DNA from 4 places in the Shewanella sp. 4_MG-2023 genome. Region 1 is predicted to be linked to each of the others. Evidence: predicted binding sites of a transcription regulator. Region 1 holds the regulator's gene; each other region holds the start of a gene.
The links. Region 1 encodes sigma-54, which starts transcription at its own class of promoters, with help from an activator protein. Its sites were predicted from a motif close to GTTGGCACGNNNNTNGNNT; they were not measured.

Region 1 (5,321 bases):
TGACGGTGATTTACGCCGCGTCATCGATGCTGAAGTGAACCTGCGTACTACCGCTATTGCCGATGTAATGACAACCAACTGCATTACCATCAGCCCAGGTATTTTAGCCGCGCAAGCATTACAGATTATGGAAGAAAAAAGTATTAACGGTTTAATTGTCGTAGACGAGAACCAACGCCCAGTCGGCGCACTTAACATGCTCGATATGGTTAAAGCTGGAGTCATTTAACATGTCATTACACGAAACACTGCACCAAGGTTTTTACGGCCCAATCTCTGATGATGTTTGGCAAAAAGCCAAAAAAATTAAGCTGCTTATTTGCGATGTCGATGGGGTATTTTCCGATGGCCGTATTTATTTAAGTAATGCAGGGGAAGAGTTAAAAGCATTTCATACCCGTGATGGTTATGGCATTCGCTCTATTTTAACCAGTAATATTCATGTTGCTGTGATAACCGGGCGTAAATCTGCCATTGTGGAAAATAGAATGACCGCTTTAGGTGTCACTCATATTTATCAAGGTGTTGATGATAAACTAGTGCCTTACCAAAGCCTGTTAGATACCTATGGCGTTAGCCCAGATGAAGTCGCCTATATTGGTGATGACATGGTTGACTTACCTGTGATGAAACAGGTTGGCCTTGCAGTTTGTGTGGCTGATGGCCATCCTTATGTTAAACAACATTGCCATATGACCACCACCATTAACGGCGGAAATGGCGCATTACGTGAACTCACCGATTTGCTATTACTTAGCCAAGATAAGTTTGAAAATGCCCACGGAATGAGTATATGAGCCGAGTGACCTTCGCTATTATCGGATTTTTTGGCGCAGCCTTAGTCCTTTATTGGCAAGTACAAGTTAAACGTAGTCAGATGGAGGCAAGTAAATTGCCTGCCCCTGCTCGCCCTGATTTTATCGCCAATGACTTACGCACCACTGAATTTAATGAGCAAGGTTTAGTGCAAAGCCGAGTCTCAGCGAAATACATGGAGCACTTTCAGCAAAGTAATGAAACCATGTTTACTGAGCCTGTCTACCTTATTTATCCTGAAAATGGTGAAGCCGAATGGCAATTAAGCGCAGATTTAGGCAAGCTGAATAATGAAACAGGCAAAGTAGTTTTAGAAAATAATGTTATTATTGATGCAATAAACATCGACGAGCCATTACAATCTTTGACAACCACCATGTTGGCACTCGATATGAACACCATGATTTTGACCTCAGATAGACAAATTTTTGTTACTGGGTCAGATTTTAATATACAAGGTTTAGGCCTGTATGCTGATTTAAATGCTCAAGAACTTGAACTTTTAAGTCAAGTAGAAGGAACGTATGAAGCAAAGTAAACTTTTGATTGCCTCACTACTCAGTGTAGTCAGTATTGCCAGCGCCTATGCAAAAGAAGGCGATTTACAGCAAGAGCTTAAAGTCGCAGCTGTGAGCCAAAAAGCTGACATAAAAAACAATCAGGTCATCTTCTATGGCCCAGTTAATGTGACTCAAGGGTCGATTAACATTAATGCCGACGAATTACGCGCATTTGGCACCGAAAGCGGCACCCAAAAAACCATGGTTGCCACAGGTAACCCTGCGACATTTTCCCAAGAGTTAGATGATGGCCGTATTGGTACTGCCAGTGCCGATGAAATTAAATATGAGCTTGCCACTAGCATTTTAACCTTAACGGGTAATGCTAAATTGGACCAAGCTGGCAGCCAGGTTACTGGTAACCTAATTAGCTACAACATTGAAAAGCAGCAGTTAATTGCTGAAAGCACCGGTACTGGTGAAGATCGGGTTATCACTATTTTTCAACCAGAAAGTCACCCAGACTTGATTGATTCTGAAAAGAAAAAAGATGAGCAACCACATTTACCAGACAGCGCTAAACCCGGTGATGACACGCCACCAGCTATAATTGAAAACAACAATTTATCTGCTGTAGAGGCTGTGAACTCAACTGAAACACCCGAAGTAACTGAATCACTTAACGCTGAGGCGCAGGCGACATTGTCAGCCCCAGCAGCTGAGCAAAATGACTAATGACCCAAATTACGTTAACCGCTGAAAATCTCGCTAAGAGTTATAAAAGTCGCCAGGTAGTAAAAGATGTCAGCCTGACGGTAAAAACCGGCCAAATTGTTGGCTTACTTGGCCCTAATGGCGCGGGTAAAACCACCACCTTTTATATGGTCGTAGGCCTAGTCAAAAGTGATAAGGGCCGCATTCTGATCGATGAAGATGATTTAACCGCAGATCCAATGCATTTGCGCGCCCGAAAAGGCATTGGCTACTTACCTCAAGAAGCCAGTATTTTTCGTAAGCTCACAGTACACGATAATATAATGGCAGTGCTTCAAACTCGCAAAAGCTTATCAAATGAGCAGCGCATTGAAGAACTGGAACATTTATTAGAAGAATTTAACATAACTCATATCCGTGATAGCCAAGGTATGGCGTTATCGGGAGGCGAGCGTCGCCGAGTTGAAATTGCACGCGCATTAGCGGCAAATCCTAAGTTTATTTTATTAGATGAACCTTTTGCAGGGGTAGATCCTATCTCAGTAATCGACATCAAGAAAATTATTCAACAACTTAAAAGCCGTGGTTTAGGGGTGCTAATTACCGACCATAATGTCCGTGAAACACTTGATGTGTGTGAGCGAGCATATATTGTGAGTCACGGAAACTTGATTGCTGAAGGAACACCTGCTGAGATCTTAGTCAATCAGCAAGTTAGGTCGGTATACTTAGGTGAACAATTCAAGCTATAGTTAGCACTATTCAGTTTTTAGTATGGCATTCGCGGCCAACAACAAACCTTAATCTAGTCTATTTTTCTAGGATCATAAACTAGCGCCCACACTGTTCGTCGCGATGATGTAATTCAATTAGGGACAAGCGGTACATGAAAGCCTCACTCCAACTCAAAATGGGTCAACACTTAACCATGACCCCACAGTTGCAACAAGCGATTCGCTTATTGCAACTTTCCTCATTGGAGCTACAGCAAGAAATTCAACAAGCACTTGATTCAAACCCGCTATTAGAGCTTGAAGACGAATTCACTAAAGCCAAAGAGCCCGTAAAAGAAAACGCCCTGCAAACTGACACCGATTTTAGTGATAATAGCCAAGTCACCATAGAAAAAGACACCTCAACGGTTGATACCACTGAATCGCTCACTAAAGATTCTATGCCTGAAGAACTCCCTATGGATACCACATGGGATGAGGTGTATACCGCCTCGCCGACTTCTGGCTCTGGCGCAGTATCGAGCGGTAATGATATGCCGTTTCAAGGCGAAACCAGTGAAGGCTTGTATGAGCATCTTGAATGGCAAAAAAACCTCACTCCCTTTTCTGAAAATGACTTGGTGATTGCAACCGCCATTATTGATGCCATTGATGAGCGCGGTTACCTCACCCAGAGCGTTGAAGACATTTTGCAATCCTTAGGCACTGACGATATCGAACTCGATGAAGTTGAAGCTGTACTTAAACGGGTACAACACTTCGATCCCGTCGGCATTGCAGCGCGAGATTTAAGTGAGTGTCTATTAATTCAATTAGGCCAATACCCTAATGAAATTCCTTGCATAGATAATGTTAAGTTACTGATTAAAGATCATCTTGATTTAATCGCCGGTCGTGACTTTAGGTTACTGATGCGTAAAACCAAGCTTAAAGAAGATGATTTACGTGAAGCCATTGAATTTATTCAAACGCTCAATCCACGTCCAGGCTTGCAAATTACCCCCATTAAAGATGAGTACGTCATTCCTGATGTTACTGTACTTAAAAAGAATGGTCGCTGGGTGGTCGAGCTAAATCCCGATAACATGCCTAAAATTGGCGTTAATCAGCAATATGCAGCTATGGCCAAAGGCGGTTCAAGCCAAGCTGACAGCCAATTTATTCGTGGTCATTTACAAGAAGCCAAATGGTTTATCAAAAGCATCGATAGCCGTAATGAAACCTTACTAAAAGTGGCTAACTGTATCGTACAATTTCAGCAAGGTTTCTTTGAGTTCGGTGAAGAAGCCATGAAGCCGATGGTGCTCAATGATATTGCTGAAGCGGTTGAAATGCACGAGTCGACCATTTCACGGGTCACGACCCAAAAATACATGCATACCCCCCGTGGACTTTTTGAACTAAAATATTTTTTCTCAAGCCATGTAAGTACCGATGATGGTGGAGAATGCTCTTCTACAGCAATTCGCGCATTTATTAAAAAGCTCGTAGCTGCAGAAAACCCGAAAAAGCCTCTTAGTGATAGTAAAATGGCGACACTATTGGCTGAACAAGGGATTAACGTTGCTCGACGTACGATAGCCAAATATCGAGAGGCAATGCTCATCCCTCCCTCAAACCAACGCAAAAGCTTATAACTTTTGTTATTGGAGGATGACCTATGCAAATTAACCTGACTGGAAACCATATTGAAATAACTCAATCTTTACGGGAATACGTGCAAACAAAATTTTCAAAGCTTGAACGACACTTCGAACAGATCAATAATGTTCACGTTGTGCTCGATGTTCAAAAGCTACAACAGATTGCCGAAGCCAAACTGCACCTAAAAGGCGGTGAAGTGTTTGCTGTATCGCGTAACGCTGATATGTATGTGGCAATAGACGCCCTGATAGATAAGCTAGACCGTCAGGTAATTAAACATAAAGAGAAACTCACTAAGCATTAACGATGGAACTTCGTACCATCCTGCAGCCGGCGTGCACTACCTGTGCCACTCCGGGCAGTAAGAAAAAGGTACTGGAATTAATCAGCAATTTAATGGCTGCCCAGTACCCAACCCTTTCTTCACAGGCTATTTTTGAAAGTCTAATAGCGCGTGAAAAAATGGGCAGTACAGGTATAGGAAATGGCATAGCAATTCCACATGGGCGCTTAGATAATATCGAAGAACCCATTGCTATTTTAATCAAATGCGAAGAGCCAATCGCCTTTGATGCCATAGACAAGCAACCTGTAGATATTTTATTTGCGCTTCTTGTACCTGCAGATCAGTGCCAGCAACACCTAAGCACATTATCTAGCATGGCAGAGAAACTCAGTGATAAATTGATACTTAAACGACTTCGAAAGAGTCATGACGCTACAGAACTTTATCAGGTTATTACTGCATGAAACTTGTCATCGTATCGGGACGTTCAGGTTCAGGAAAATCAGTCGCACTGAGAGTGCTTGAAGATTTAGGTTATTACTGTGTTGATAACCTGCCACTGCCACTGATTGGCAGCCTGCTTGAACAGCTTAAAGATAGTAACGAGCTTGTCGCCATTAGCGTCGA
Region 2 (5,321 bases), on a different contig from region 1:
TCTTTGGCTTCAAAAGCTAATAAGTTAATCAATGTTGGGCGTAACTTACTAATAGATGACTTTTCATCAACTTTTGCAGTAACACCGTACTTCTCGATTGCGCTTTGTGCTCTTGAGGCAATGAACTTAGCCCATAGCTCTTGGTTGGTGTCATCAATAAAGGTGCGTTTTTGAGATTGTAAGTAACCTAATGCGGCAGAGACGATTTGCGGATGTTGGTCATCAATAAATGCGCCTAAAATATTCAGTAACTCACCACCTGAGATAAAGCCGGCATCTAATAAGGCATCAGCTGCTGAGATCAAGGCTTTACGCTCACGAGCTGTCAGCTGGGTTTTAGCATTGGCTAATAAGTTGCTCATTTGTGTTTCATCTAACAACCAGCGGTAGTAACCCATGGCGTCTGAATCTGGATAAATCCAATCAGGACTGAATGCTAATTTGATGGTTTGCGATTGACTGGTGAGTAAAATGGTTTCGGTTGCAACTTTGTCACCTTTACCATATTTAACCGATACTGGCACAGTCCAAGACTGCTTTGCTGCTACAGTGCCAGCATTTACAAAGCGGCTTTGTTTAAGGGTTAGCTTATCACCTGCTAATGACACATCGATTAAAGGGTAAGACGATTGTTCAATAAAGGTGCTTAAGATACTGCCAACATCTTTACCAGAGGCTTTTGATAAGGCATTCCAAAGATCATCAGCTTCAGTATTTTGAAAGGCATGATCTTTAATGTATTGACGAATACCCTTATTAAATTCAGCCTCGCCGATATAGTTTTCTACCATATCTAGCACAGCTTCGCCTTTACTATAGGCAAGGCCTAAACCGTCCATAATGTCGGCTTCGGTTTTAATGGGCTTGCGGATAGGCTTGGTCGATACCCGTGCATCTAATGACATCACGTAGTTTTTGGATAATGCTAAGTTAGATTCAAATTCTGGGTGAATTTGCTCGGTCACTTTCGCAGCCATCCAGCTGGCAAAAGCTTCGTTTAACCATAGGTCATTCCACCATTGCATGGTCACTAGGTTACCGTACCATTGGTGTGCTAGCTCGTGGGCAATAATTGAAACGGCCGTTTTTTTGCTATTTTGGCTGGCGGTTTGCTCATCAACTAACAAAATATCTTCACGATAAGTGACTAAGCCTGCGTTTTCCATCGCCCCAAAAGGAAACTCAGGTACTGCAACGCTATCAAGCTTTTGATAAGGGTAATCGACCCCAAAATAATCTTCTAATGCTTTTAGAACTAACGGCATTTGCTCGGCTGCATATTTGGCTAGCTCGATTTTCCCCTTAGTGGTTATTACGCGCCCTGGGACTTTCATGCCTGTGACTTCAATTTCTTCAAATTGACCCACAGCATAAGCAACAAGGTAAGAGGATATTGGCTTGGTTTGAGCAAATACGTGAGTTGTCAGGCCATCTTTGGTTGCAACTGAAAGCTCTGGGGTGTTGCTGTAAACCTTTTCAGTACTTGGGGCTGTGATGGTGACTTGAAAGGGGATTTTATATTCTGGTTCATCAAAGCTTGGAAAACTGCGGCGCGCATCACTCATTTCAAATTGGGTAAATAAGTAGGGCTGGCCGCCATCAATGGTTTTATACAGGCCGACAGATTGACGGTTATAAGGGGCTGTGAAATCCATTGAGAAAGAATATGCACCAGGTTCGATAGTATGTGGGCAGTTAAACAAAACCACCCCAGTATCTTGCATGATTACATCTAGTTGGCAGTCTTTGTTGTTAGCTGATTTGGCATCTAACTGGATATTGCTAGCAGTGTATTCTAAGCCGTTAAGTTGTAATTGCTTAGTGGCTTCAAGCACTTCAATTTGAATGGCTGTGCTGCCTGAAAACTGATCTTTTACTGGATCTAAGTTGAGCTTAATACTTTGTGATAGTGGCTTGGCGACTTTACTTAGCACGTATTCATTGGCTAAGGCGTCGGTACTTCCCACAAATGAGAGCGTAACCAGTCCCGCAGTGACGATTCGATACATGTTATTTCCTGTTGTTTTAATTATCATTCCATGATGTTTAATGGCATTGATTAGGATTGAGTGACTATTAGCGTTTTCATTGATAACGATTGTATTCATAACGCTTGTATTGGAACCATTGCATTGATGATTCTATAAGGTCATTTAAAGCTGACGCTGATTATAACAAGTTAACAGCTAAGCGGTAACTTACGAGCATCATTTAAGTTGGGGTTGTTGTAACAATTGATGACTTGCTTAGAGTATTTAGTGTGATTACTTAGAGTAGCGCTTGATTGAAGCATCATCTAATCCCAGCTTGGCGATTGCTAGGTATTGAGTTACTTATGGCTTAGAGCTGATTTAATGGCCGAAATAAGGCAAATATTATCGTTGAGGTTTGCCTTATATTCGGATCTTGTGTTCTTAGTATCAAAAGTAGTTTTTAGTATCAAATGCCGATTTTAAATTATTAGCAAACTCGATAAATTTCTCTTTAATGGTGCGCTTGATAGACACCTCCAGCGAGCCCAAAATAACCTTACCCTCAATGGTGATGACAGGAGCTTGGCGGGTTGCGATAGAAGGCGCTTTGTTTTCAATGCTACTGACGAGCCCGTAAGTTTTACACACCACATTAATGCCTTCAGGAACATAGATACTGCTACTGCCCAAAAAGCAATTAATCTCAATGGTGACATGTTGATGCTGAAAAATGGCATCACTAAAATCCAGTGTGGTTTCACCTATAATATTATTAACCTTAATAACCTTTGGCACCACCCATTGGCCGCTACGTTCACTGTTACCTAATATGCTGGTTAAGCGCATATCTTCAGTGGCAGTTTTGCTGCCATAGTTTGGCGCAAACTGGTGGTCTTTTTGCTGACTATAGTCAGTATCAGCGGTTAAGGTTAGGTCTGCGACCAGTGCGATTATCTCTTGATGAACACTTGAGTTCATTGCCTCATCAAGGCGTCTTTCAAAGGCTTCAGCAGAGATAATGCCGTGGCTATAATTGACAATTAACTGATCGATAACTTGTTCTCTGACTTGCTCAATAGGGCGATCTTCTAAAATCACGGCCATAATGTCACTCCTTGGACTTTATAGTACATAGTGACTCAGATTTTAGTCACTAGGGTAGATGTTGTATTTAAGTTAAATTAATGCAATGTGCAGGCCAGTTTAAAGATGCTATATAAAAACAGTGCTTTATCATTCTTGCAGCATTGCGTTATCGTTTTTAACCTTTATAAATGCAAATGATATAGTGAAAGTAGCCAGCTGAATTAGTCAAAATAACCAGTGAACAGCCATGGGTTTGTCATTTTTTCTACGTATAGTTACGCTATAGAGCCATCTGCACCCGCTATTACGGATTTTTTATGGTTTAAAAACTCCATAAAGATTGGTGTCTAGCACTCTTTTTTTCTCAATGGAAAAGCCTAAAATGCACCGCATCGGCATCACCTATGAGGAAAATCATTATGTCACACCCAATTATTGCAGATTTGAATAAACGTTATACTGTGAAAAAGTATGATTCAAGTAAGCGTATTTCAGCAGCGGATATGGACGTAGTGAAACAAGCGATTCGTTTAACTGCTTCTTCTATTAACTCACAGCCGTGGAAATTTATCGTATTAGAAACTGATGTGGCAAAACAACGTTTTCATGAAACGTTTGCCAATATGCACCAGTTTAATCAGCCTCATGCTACTGAAGCCTCCCATGTGATTTTATTTGCCCATAACCCTAAGTTCACTAAAGATGACTACAGAAAAGTTGTTGATGTTGAAGTGTCGTCAGGTCATTTACCGGCAGACATGTATGACAACATGCTAAATGGTGCTTTTGGTTTTGCAGAGCAAAATACTGATGACAGTGGTTTTAATGGCCATTGGACTAAAGCGCAAACCTATATTGCTATTGGTAATACCTTGCATACGCTAGCTCGTTTAGGGATTGCTTCTACATCGATGGAAGGCGTTGACCCAAGCTTAATTGGTGAGATTTTTAAAGAAGAGTTAGATGGTTACGTTTGTGAGTTTGCGCTAGCAATGGGTTATCACAAAGAGGGCGAAGATTATAACTTTGGCCTACCTAAATCACGCTTACCTGAACAAGATATCATCACAGTTTTATAAACTATATTTGGTCGTTTAAATTATAGCTTGTAACACCTTTCTAATTGATTATTCTGTCCCTGTTATTAAAGCCCATCATGTACTCTTGATGGGCTTTTTTGTGTTGAGTATTTTTAAAAGATTAAATCAGCAGCTTAGTCTCCATTTTAAACAGTCACTATTTCACAGGAAGGTGGAAAATTTTAGGTTCGGCTTTTATAAGCCCTAAATGACTGATAATACTGCAATGTAACCCGTCACATTAACGTTGAGCATGAGTTAAACCTTTATAGGGACTGACTTCAACTGGAATACTGATGAAATTGAGTAGCCTCTGCAAGGTGCTATTCATACGTGTCATGCCATGAACCGCTGGCGCTGAAACGATATTATGAAGAATGGAATGTATTTGATGGGAGGCATGAATATTGATGGATGAATGCAGCTGCTTTGGTTGATAGTAGTATCATTAAGGCATTGCGCAATCGCTAACAACAGACAGTATTAAGAAGAGGAGTTACTTAGCTGCAGCTTATTGATAAAGCCGCCATTATGTTCAGTGTTTCAAGTCGTTCTCAACATGGTAAGTTATTCCAAAAAGTGTAGAGTCATAACTAAAGCGACTAAAAATGCTGATAAAATGGTAAAAAGGTGGGATTAATAATGACGTATTAGCTTGATTTTACTCTCCCAGTAATGACTTGGGAGAGTCGTGAAAGTAAACTATAACTTCTTTAATAAGGAACTTGGTTTTGCCATAAATTGTTGTTTACCGCCTTGTCATAGCCGTTTTGGTATAAGGCTTCCATGTACTGCTGATCAAACATTTTCTTGGTGGCAGGTTCTGCATCAAACTTGTCGTCAATATAAGTGAATGACAAATCGTAGTTATTTACTTCGCTGTAATACAGCATTCGATATAAATCACCTCTAGCTTGTTGAATCGTCATACTTTTCAAACTGCGATTCAGTAGTTCAAGGCCTTTATCATGTAGGGAAATATAAGGTGATTTTAATACCCCGTTACGGATAACGTGAATATTAGTTGGTTGCTGATAACCTAAAGCCTGATTGACTAACCCATAATCGAAATTACCTGGGTCGACAAACATTTGTGAGTTCATGCCGCCATCAACATGTAGTTCTTCTAGAGGCTTTCCATCTATCTCAACATTGATGAATTGTGGTGGAAACACCCCTGGAA
Region 3 (5,321 bases), on a different contig from region 1:
TGCTTCACAAGCTGAGTTAACTCAAAAAGCCATTAAGCAATTGGTTAATTACCAACAACTTGATGAAAACTTATTGATCACCATTGCTGCCAGAAACTGGATTGCATTAAAAGATGACCAAACTCGCAAACTTTATCTAGAAGTCTTAGCAAATCAGCCACAAATCTTCTTTAACCAAGTATTTGCTGATATCGTGTCTATACCGAGTTTACGCCAGCCGCTGTTGCTTGAACTAAGAAATACCGAACGAAGTGAGAAACTATCAGCGGCTATTGGCGGTTTATTTAAGGCACTAAGCCAATGATGTCAGATTTTATTTTAATCGTAGCAGTCGTGGTTGTGGGCGCATTCTTTTGGCAATTACGACAAATGGCAGAAATTAGCCGTAAGTATGCTGAAAGCGCCTGCGGCAAGCAAAAAGTACAACTCCTTGCTATCGCAATGGAGTCAGCAAGACCTAGCCTGGGTGGTACTACTGGCCTTTGTTGGCGTGCTAAATTTTTGTTTGAATTTAGCACCGATGGCATGAACCAATATCGCGCGCATATCCAAATGCATGGTAAAAAAATAGAAAAAATAAATTGGCCTATTTTCCCAGAGCCAGAATGGATGGATGCGCCGATGGCAAAAGGTAAGTTTGGTGGTTGTGGCGGCGCATCTAGCTGCAACTCCGGAAAGTGTAAGTAATTTATTGGCTTAACGACTCAATAGGTAAGCCATACTGCATAAACCATTTTTTACTGGAAAATCGTTATTTATTAAACGCTAGCCAAAAGAAAGACCGCGACAAATCATTGCCGCGGTCTCTTGTGCTTTTGTTAAGCCATCCAGCTATTGTTGTGCTCCCTGCACCATCCATGCGTCTAACTTGCTCCGAGCGCTATCCTTATTCAATCCTTGATATTCCTTGTACACTTAAGTACTTTCCATCTTACTCGATTATCCATTGACCGAGCCTGCTCAAATCCTTAAGCGTGTCCTTAATTCATCCTTGGGGTTCTTCCATGACATCCTTTAATCAAGTTATTGCATCCAATGCAATCACCATAAATCCCTTATGGCGTAAATCCCTTAATTGATGTCCTTCAATCTAATAAAGTCGCTTATATCCATAAACTGCAGTGATGGGGTATTAGTTAACTCCTTGTCACTAACCTTTTAATCATGCCACTGTCCATAGCGTACATTTTACCTTGATTTGAAAGTCACTGTAGAGCAGAAAATACTTTACTTATAATCCTATTGATACAACTTAAGCACTTCCTGTGCATATTTGCTTTCTTGGTATCTATTATAGTTCATATGGTTCAACAGGTAAGTCATAAGTATTCACATTACAGCGTAATTACAAAGTAGTAACACCACTAAACCAGCAGGCGTCAAATTAAAATCAATAAAAACAACAACTTTAAAATAAACCTAATTTAAGGCGCGTTTCAAATGCGATAAGGCTTACACCCCTTGTGAGATATATCGCACAAACACTCTGGCTATTAGGGAAATTAACCACTGCAAAAAAATTCACATATTTAACATTTGTATTTCTGAAATGTAAAAAGCGCAATCCTAATAAATTAAGATTGCGCCTATTTTACGCTCTGTTAGCTTATCCGGCTAAATTGTGCTTCCCTGCTCCATCCATGCGATTATTTGCTCCCTGCTCCCTTTATTCCCTGTTACTCAATTTCCTTGTATTCTTGCCAGTTGCTGAATACTTGAGTTTTCAATCCATTGAACAGTCTATCCCTTTGACTGACAGTTTTACTCCTAGATTACCATCCTGGTATGCTGCATCCTGCAATCCGTCATCATCCTGATGAGGGTTCATCCTAGTTTCAGTTATCCATAACTGAGCTTATGCCCTTTCCTTGAGCGTGTCCTGACTTCGTCCTGAATTCATATTTTGAGATAGCTAATAAGAGGTTTTCTCATATAAATATCTCAATGAATAACCAGCGCCCTTCCTTTAATTGTCATCTCATCCTGAGACATTAACGACCAAAGGTTGTTGGCTTTACAATATGACTATTCATTATAAGTGCAATATTAAACAAAACATCCTGTTCTATTTATGTTGCGACTTGATGAAATTATTTTAGCTAAATTTATTAATAAGAAAACGGTCCATTTAACATCTGACACAGAGCGGATATTGACAAAACAAAACAAAACTGTGTAAGTTATTGTTTTTTTTAGTAAAAGATATAATTTGCGCAGACAATGTACACACAAAGAAATTAGATAACTTACAGGCTATGTGAGATAAGTCTTACACGCCAAAGTGAAACTTGCCTTGTTTATGACTTTGAGACGAATAGTCTTTTTAACATCTGTGCAAACATCACCCAGTCCCCCAACAAACTATATAGTGGGTACTCAAAAGTGGCGGGTTTATTTTTTTCAAATACAAAGTGCCCAATCCACGCAAAGCCATAACCAATGACGGGGATAAATAACAGTTGCCACCATTGTTGGCTAACTAAAGTAGCTAAAAGCAATAACACTATCAGGCCCGAACCGACATAGTGCAAACGCCGACAGATGGTATTTTGATGTTGTGATAAATAAAAAGGATAAAATGACTCAAAGTCTTGATACTGTTTATCAGCCATTCATCACTCCTATTTACTTTGATAAATGAGAATTTCACCATCAACAGAACCAATAGTTTGTTCTGACAGCTGGCTAAATCCTTCACCAATAAAAAGTTCTGCATGTTTATCATTGTTAACAAACACCCCTACGCCATCGAGTTCTAACTGTTCATCACACCAGCTCAACACCGCTTGGATTAATTTTGCTCCATTACCCTTTCTTTGCTCATTAGGGGCTAAAGCGATAAATTGTAAAATTCCGTATTGTTTACTCGGTAAACTTTCTAAGATGGTATGTTCTTTTTTGATAAACGCTTGGGTGGAACTCCAACCAGTACCTAACACCATTTTTAAACGCCAATGCCAGTAACGACTTTCACCAAGCGGCACTTGATGGGTGATCACACAGGCGACACCGATTAGTCGTTTGCCTTCGAACCAACCAATTAATGGTTGCTCCTGCTGCCATAACTCAGTGAGCTCTTCTCTGATTGCCGCTCGCAGTTTTTGTTCGTAATTGGCTTGATTAGTGGTGGCTAGGGCTTCAATAAAGAATGGATCATCATGATAGGCATTATAAATTATCGATGCCGCAACTCTTAGATCTTCCGCAGTCAAATAAACCGCTCTAGGTTGATCGTTAGTTTGTTCATCCGAAGACGGCGACGCTTGAGTTTTCGGGGTCAAAGTGTTGTTTTCCATGATGTCACTCTTAACTAATCCAGTTGATAGTCTCAACTTAACAACTTTGAAACATATTGCAATTTAAATAGGGTCACCTAATCTTAGTAAAGTAATATCATTCATACATGGTGAAAGCTCATGGATACGACAACGACAACATTTGAACACCTATTTCAGCAATTAGGTTTAGATTCATCTGAAGAAAGCATTAATCAGTTTATCGAACAACATAAACTGGCCAAAAATAGCACTATTACACAGGCTGGTTTTTGGTCTGAATCACAAAGACACTTTATTGAAGAAGCCTTAAATCAAGACGGCCAGTGGTCTGAATTAGTAGACCAACTGGACGTTTTATTAAGAAATTAAATGTTTTGGTAAGCAGTTTCACCCCAACCCACTAATTTATTGTCACTTATCACAACCGGAGTACATTCACTTTTAGTGGTTTTACCGTCACCTTTGCTCCACTGAGTGCGATAGAAAAACACCTGAACCTCTTGCTTTGGACTTTGTGCATCTGCTTGCGTCACATAAGCCTCACTAAAATCAGCCGTTCCCATCAAAATGGTGACTTGATCTTTTGCCATTCCGATTGAAAGTTTCGCTAAGTTATTACGATTAGTTTGTTGTTGTTTTTGCCAATATGAATCACTACGCTTACCTTCGTGATCGCCCACATTCAATACGCAACCAGTTAGTGAAGTCGCTGCTATAGCCATAATTAATGCTGCACCCAATTTTGCTTTCATAATACGTCCCTTTCAAATGGTTCTAATGTAATTTCTACTGAAACTGTTTTTCAGAGTAAGTTATACTGTTCTCAATACTGATTAAGCTAAAAGTGTGCCAAAAGTTAAACCCTTGATTTTATTCATCATTTAAAACCAAGTCTCACTTTTTGAGTAATTTCACTACCAATATTTAAGGATTTTCACTAATTATGAGTCCAATTGAACAAGTCCTTGCGGCGGCAAAATCCATTGCTGTAGCAGGTCATACGCCAACATTAGCGTTAATAAAAGGTAAATTAGGTACGCGGATAGCCATGCCAACCCTTATTCAGGGGTTGCAGCAATTTAAAGCCACCCCCAAAGAGCAATGGCAAGACTTACCCGATTTAGCAGCCATGATACAGCCAGCTAATACTGAAACGGCTCAAGACCCATTAACGGCGCTAGAACAAAAATGGCAGGCTAAATTTGACGCTGTCGAAAGTGAATTTGCCCTAAAGATAGCAGCACTTGAAAAACGAATTGTACAATTAGAAAGTTAAGCACCACATCCTCAATACATTTAACCAGCTAAAAACGGAAAACCATGTTTGTCACTGAACTCAGATTTGAATGTTTCGCCGATACCACTATCACCGCGGCAGAAAAAGCCATTAATAACTTTCTAGAAGCACTCAGAGCCAATGGCCAAGTATTAGGAAGAGAATTTGCTGTCGCATTTAATGAAGGTGAGTTTAAAGTCAGGCTATTAATACCTGAAAAAAACAGTTTATCAGCCCGTAACAACAGCCCATGGGTCAAACAAGCATTAACTATGCTAACTGAAGCAAAGTTATTGGCGCCACGTGAAAAGTTTATCGGTCAAGATATCAATTCAGAGCAAAGTAATATCGACACTCCCAGCTGGCAGGTGCTTTACACCAGCTATGTACATATGTGCTCACCATTAAGAAGTGGCGACAACCTTCTCCCTATTCCGCTATATCAAATTCCAGCCAGCTTTAATGGCGACCATAAGCGAGTTATTCGCTGGCAAACAGAGTGGCAAGCTTGTGATGAACTGCAAATGGCGGCGGCAACCAAAGCTGAATTTGCAGCATTAGAAGAACTGACCAGTCATAAAAGTGATTTATTTAGACGAGGCTGGGATATCCGCGGCAGAATTGAATTTATTACCAAAATTCCGACTTACTATTATCTTTATCGCGTTGGTGGTGAAAGTTTACAGTCTGAAAAAGAACGAGCCTGTCCACGCTGTGGATCGAAACAGTGGTTATTGGATGAGCCATTATTGGATATGTTTCACTTC
Region 4 (5,321 bases), on a different contig from region 1:
GGATATGATCCCGCAGGTTATAGGTTAGGTCATTGGATATTCTGTTCGAGGAAATTAGCCAAACCATTGCCGCCTATATTTGGCCGCTGTTTCGTATTTCTTCAATGCTAATGGTAATGACGGTCTTTGGCGCCAATACGACTCCGTCGCGGATCCGCTTATTATTGGCGATGGCCATCACCATTGCCGTTGCGCCGGTACTGCCAAAAACAGCATATGTGGAGCTATTTTCATTAACTGCAGTATTTGTTTCAGCTCAGCAGATTTTAGTGGGCACAGCTATTGGTTTTGTGACCATTTTAGTGATGCAAACTTTTGTATTAACAGGGCAAATTATTGGTATGCAAACCAGTTTAGGCTTCGCTTCCATGGTGGACCCAGGCTCCGGTGAGCAAACCCCGGTAGTGGGTAACTTCTTTTTATTGCTGGCGACCTTGATTTTTTTAAGTGTAGATGGTCATTTATTGATGTTTAAAATGCTGGTGGCCAGCTTTGAAACCATTCCGGTTTCAACCGAAGGCTTTAGCATTGCCAATTATAAAAAACTTACCGAGTTTGGCAGTTATATGTTTGGCGCGGCGTTAACCATGTCAATATCAGCGATTGTGGCATTATTGCTTATTAACCTCTCGTTTGGAGTAATGACCCGGGCTTCACCGCAGTTGAATATTTTTGCCATCGGTTTTCCAGTGACTATGGTCAGTGGCTTATTTATTCTCTGGCTGACCCTAGGCCCTATCATGTCTCATTTTGATCAGGTGTGGCTGCAAGCCCAGCTGCTGATGTGTGATATTTTACAACTGACCTGTCACATTGACGGTTCCATAAGCCAGTAGGGACAAGATGGCAGAAGATACCGGTCAAGAACGCACCGAGGACCCCACCGCCAAGCGACTGGAACAGTCCCGTGAAAAAGGTCAGGTCGCCCGCTCTAAAGAGTTAGGAACCGCAGCAGTATTATTAGCATCTGCTGTGGGGTTTGCGTTTGTTGGCCAAGATCTGGCGCGCAGCTTACACAGCGTGATGACGCAAATGCTCACCATGGAGCGGGATCAGATCTATGACACCAACTCTATGTTCCTAGTTTGGGGGGTTATTGGCGCTGAGCTTGCTTGGCCATTATTCAGTTTCATTGCTTTTCTCGCCTTTATTGCCTTTCTTGGCAATATTGTCTTAGGCGGTATTACTTTTTCGGTTAAAGCTTTTATGCCTAAGGGCAGTAAAATGAACCCTGCTAAAGGCTTTAAAAGAATGTTTGGCACCCAGGCCTTAGTTGAACTAACTAAAGGTATTGCTAAATTTTTGGTGGTGGCAATATCGGCGTATTTTTTATTGTCGTTTTATTTTTACGATATTTTGACCTTATCTATGGGTCATTTACCGGGAAATATTTACCACGCGCTGGATTTATTGGTATGGATGTTTATTTTATTGTGTTCATCAATGCTATTGATTGTGGCGATCGATGTGCCATTTCAAATATGGAACCACAATAAACAGCTTAAAATGACCAAACAAGAAGTTAAAGACGAGTATAAAGACTCTGAAGGTAAGCCTGAAGTAAAAGGCCGTATTAGGCAATTGCAGCATGAGATGGCCAATAAACGCATGATGTCTGAAGTGCCCAATGCCGATGTGATTGTGGTTAACCCAGAGCATTACGCTGTGGCAGTAAAATATGATGCCAGTCGTTCATCTGCGCCATTTTTAGTGGCAAAAGGGGTTGATGATGTGGCCTTTAAAATTCGCGAAATAGCCCGAGAGCACGAAGTGCCAATTGTATCAGCGCCGCCGCTAGCCAGAGCCATATATCATACAACTAAAATTGACCAACAGGTACCGGAAGGACTATTTACCGCCATTGCACAAATCTTAGCTTACGTATTTCAGTTAAAACAATACCAAAAGGGTCGCGGTAAACGTCCAAAACCTATTCCGCTCAATCAACCTATTCCGGATGATTTAAAACATTAGCTGCGGTGTTTTTAGGCATTCAAACCGCAACAGCTGCTATTAACTAATAGCTTGGCTTAGTAATTGCATTTCGCTGATGTCAGCGTCAAAAATATTACGAAAGGGTTTACGGTTAATGGATGTAAAGACAGCGCTAGGTCAAGCAAAGCAAATACGATTTAGCACATTCAAAGGTATTGGTACCCCTTTATTGGTGCTGGCTGCATTAGGTATGGTGGTATTGCCGATGCCGCCATTTCTGCTTGATATTCTATTCTCCTTTAACATTTCCCTCGCTTTAATCGTGTTACTTGTCGCTATTTATAGTGATCGCCCACTAGATTTTGCCGCATTTCCGACTGTTTTACTGGTGGCCACCTTATTACGCTTAGCATTGAATGTGGCCTCAACACGAATAGTGTTACTTGAGGGGCATAACGGTGGTGACTCCGCGGGTAAAGTGATTGAAGCCTTTGGTTCGGTGGTGATTGGCGGTAACTATGCTGTGGGTTTAGTGGTGTTTTTAATCCTGATCATCATCAACTTTGCCGTAGTAACCAAAGGTGCGGGGCGTATTTCAGAAGTGAGCGCACGTTTTACCTTGGACGCCATGCCGGGTAAACAGATGGCCATTGATGCCGATTTAAATGCCGGTACATTAACTCAAGATCAGGCACGTATTCGCCGTGCTGAAGTGACGAAAGAAGCTGACTTTTATGGCGCGATGGACGGTGCGTCAAAATTTGTGAAAGGGGATGCTATTGCTGGGATTATGATTCTGGTGATTAATATCCTTGGCGGTTTTGTCATCGGCATGGTGCAGCACGGCTTGGATTTTTCAAGCGCGGTGGAGATTTATACCTTACTGACCATTGGTGATGGTTTGGTGGCGCAAATACCCGGATTGCTTTTATCTATCGCCGCCGCCTTGATGGTGACGCGCCAAAATGAGTCTGGCGATATGGGCGGGATGATGATCAGCCAAATGTTCCATAGTCCTAAGTCTATGGCCATTGCATCAGCCGTGCTTTTTGTTATGGGTGTTGTACCTGGTATGCCACATTTCGCGTTTTTAACGTTTGCATTTATTACCGCAGGCGCAGCTTACTTTATTTATAAACGCAATAACGACAATAAAACCCTTGCGCTAGAAAAAGCAGTTAAAGGCCCAAGCGATGTCAAAGAGGCTGAGCCCAAAGAGCTAAGCTGGGAAGATGTACATCATGTAGACACCATTGGCCTTGAAGTGGGCTATCGACTTATTCCGCTGGTAGATAAAGGTCAAGGCGGCGAGTTACTCAGTCGAATTAAAGGGGTACGTAAAAAATTATCGCAGGAATTGGGCTTTTTGGTACCGGCAGTGCATATTCGTGACAACTTAGATTTATCCCCCAACTGCTATCAAATATCCTTAATGGGCGTGGTAGTTGGCGAAGCAGAAGTAAGACATGATTGCGAGTTAGCGATTAATCCAGGTCAGGTTTACGGCAAGCTTGATGGCATAGAGACCAAAGATCCAGCTTTTGGTTTAGAAGCCGTTTGGATAGCTCCAGCGCAACGTGAACATGCGCAAACATTAGGTTATACCGTGGTTGATACCGCGACTGTTGTTGCTACTCATATAAGCCAGTTACTGACCAATAATGCGGCTAAATTATTGGGCTATGAAGAAGTGCAGCAGTTAATGGATATGCTATCGAAAAACTCGCCGAAGTTAGTGGATGGCTTTATACCAGACGTTATGCCGCTAGGTTCAGTGGTAAAAGTGATGCAAAACCTTCTTAATGAAGGAGTTTCTATCCGAGACTTGCGCACAATCGTGCAAACACTGTTAGAATACGGCAGCAAAAGTAATGATACTGAAGTGTTAACCGCTGCAGTACGTATTGCCTTGAAACGAATGATAGTGCAAGAGATCTCTGGGCCCGAATTGGAAATCCCTGTCATAACATTGGCGCCAGAGTTGGAACAGATGTTGCACAAGTCTATGCAGGCAACCGGCGGTGAAGGGCCCAATATTGAGCCAGGCCTTGCAGAACGTATGCAGAAGTCATTATTAGATGCTTCTCAGAAGCAAGAAATGGTCGGTCAACCAGCCATTTTATTGACATCAGGCATGCTTAGGTCAACTTTGTCGCGGTTTGTGAAATACACCATTCCTAATTTACGGGTTATTTCTTACCAAGAAATACCCGATGAAAAGCAAATACGCATAGTATCTGCAGTTGGGCAATAGCAATGACTTTCAGTTTGAAAGAGGTACGTAGTGAAAATTAAACGATTTTTTGCCAAGGATATGCGCTCAGCATTAGCTCAAGTCAAAGAGACTTTGGGCTCTGACGCGGTGATCATGTCGAATAAGAAAGTAACTGGTGGCATCGAAATTGTTGCAGCAGTTGACTACGATGAGCCTAAAGTTGATGTTGCAGTAAAATCGCCCGTTGCAGCCTTTATGAATGTGACTGAAGACCGTGTGTCAATTGGTGCTAATAAACCTGCTATTAAAGCACACACTAAAGTCAGCCCACCGCCAGTAGCTGATTCATTACAGGCGTTATTAGAAAAGCAGCATAGCCGCCTGCAGCAACAAATTTCCCAGCAACATGAAGAGCCGGAATTACCAGATTGGGCTAAACAGTTAGAAGCAAGCAAACCTGCAGCTAAAGAACCAAGACAGCATCAGCAACACATTGAGCCGTCTAGATCTCCAAATAAAGGTCATTCAGCTGAAATGGAAGCAATGCGCGAAGAGATGGCGTCACTGCGTGGTTTGCTAACTCATCAAGTTTCTTCATTAATGAAAGAACAGAAAAAACGCACCGATCCTGTGGGCGCGATGCTTGAAAGTAAATTAATTGCCGCAGAGTTCTCGCCTGCTGTCGCTGCCAAGTTATCCAGCCTAAGTCAGCAGTTTTCTCCCGCCGATTTAGTCAGAGCCTTACCCCAAAGTTTGGCCAACCTGCTCGATAACCAAGGTGACGATATTGTGCGCACTGGTGGCGTAGTCGCATTTGTCGGTCCAACTGGTGTCGGCAAAACCACTTCATTGGCTAAAATTGCTGCCAGATTTGCCGCTCATCATGGCCCAGAACAAGTTGCGTTAATTACCACAGATCATTATCGTATTGGAGCCTTTGAGCAATTGGCAACTTATGGCAAAATAATGGGCTGTCCAGTTAAACAAGCACATGATTTAACTGAATTAGAACAAATTCTTTATCAGTTTAAGAATCGTAAGTTAGTATTGATTGACACTGCGGGTATGGGGCAACGAGATTTACGCCTTTATCAGCAGTTAGATGATTTGATGGCAAACACCAGAATACCCATTCGTAGTTATTTGGTGATGTCGGCAACCTCTCAACGAA

Region 2: Q4546_RS00435 (LiaF domain-containing protein) is a predicted target of sigma-54. The motif match lies at 3,158-3,176, and genes of this name have one in related genera.
Region 3: Q4546_RS07430 (DUF3192 domain-containing protein) is a predicted target of sigma-54. The motif match lies at 4,114-4,132, and genes of this name have one in related genera.
Region 4: flhA (flagellar biosynthesis protein FlhA) is a predicted target of sigma-54. The motif match lies at 2,025-2,043, and genes of this name have one in related genera.

What each region holds. Positions count from the first base shown of each region.
Region 1 covers NZ_JAUORL010000027.1:4,025-9,345, reverse strand. The annotation lists gene Q4546_RS14435 (KpsF/GutQ family sugar-phosphate isomerase) at 1-229, shown strand, start outside; gene kdsC (3-deoxy-manno-octulosonate-8-phosphatase KdsC) at 231-797, shown strand; gene lptC (LPS export ABC transporter periplasmic protein LptC) at 794-1,354, shown strand; gene lptA (lipopolysaccharide transport periplasmic protein LptA) at 1,341-2,051, shown strand; gene lptB (LPS export ABC transporter ATP-binding protein) at 2,051-2,782, shown strand; gene Q4546_RS14410 (RNA polymerase factor sigma-54) at 2,917-4,401, shown strand; gene hpf (ribosome hibernation promoting factor) at 4,425-4,712, shown strand; gene ptsN (PTS IIA-like nitrogen regulatory protein PtsN) at 4,715-5,158, shown strand; gene rapZ (RNase adapter RapZ) at 5,155-5,321, shown strand, end outside.
Region 2 covers NZ_JAUORL010000001.1:98,392-103,712, reverse strand. The annotation lists gene Q4546_RS00440 (M1 family metallopeptidase) at 1-2,009, opposite strand, end outside; gene Q4546_RS00435 (LiaF domain-containing protein) at 2,421-3,077, opposite strand; gene Q4546_RS00430 (nitroreductase family protein) at 3,479-4,138, shown strand; gene Q4546_RS00425 (patatin-like phospholipase family protein) at 4,852-5,321, opposite strand, start outside.
Region 3 covers NZ_JAUORL010000010.1:27,443-32,763, forward strand. The annotation lists gene Q4546_RS07405 (DUF3549 family protein) at 1-304, shown strand, start outside; gene Q4546_RS07410 (DUF3301 domain-containing protein) at 301-687, shown strand; gene Q4546_RS07415 (DUF962 domain-containing protein) at 2,298-2,612, opposite strand; gene Q4546_RS07420 (GNAT family N-acetyltransferase) at 2,622-3,296, opposite strand; gene Q4546_RS07425 (DUF2789 domain-containing protein) at 3,417-3,647, shown strand; gene Q4546_RS07430 (DUF3192 domain-containing protein) at 3,644-4,030, opposite strand; gene Q4546_RS07435 (hypothetical protein) at 4,222-4,554, shown strand; gene Q4546_RS07440 (Zn-ribbon-containing protein) at 4,599-5,321, shown strand, end outside.
Region 4 covers NZ_JAUORL010000011.1:66,441-71,761, forward strand. The annotation lists gene fliQ (flagellar biosynthesis protein FliQ) at 1-28, shown strand, start outside; gene fliR (flagellar biosynthetic protein FliR) at 33-836, shown strand; gene flhB (flagellar biosynthesis protein FlhB) at 844-1,974, shown strand; gene flhA (flagellar biosynthesis protein FlhA) at 2,090-4,189, shown strand; gene flhF (flagellar biosynthesis protein FlhF) at 4,220-5,321, shown strand, end outside.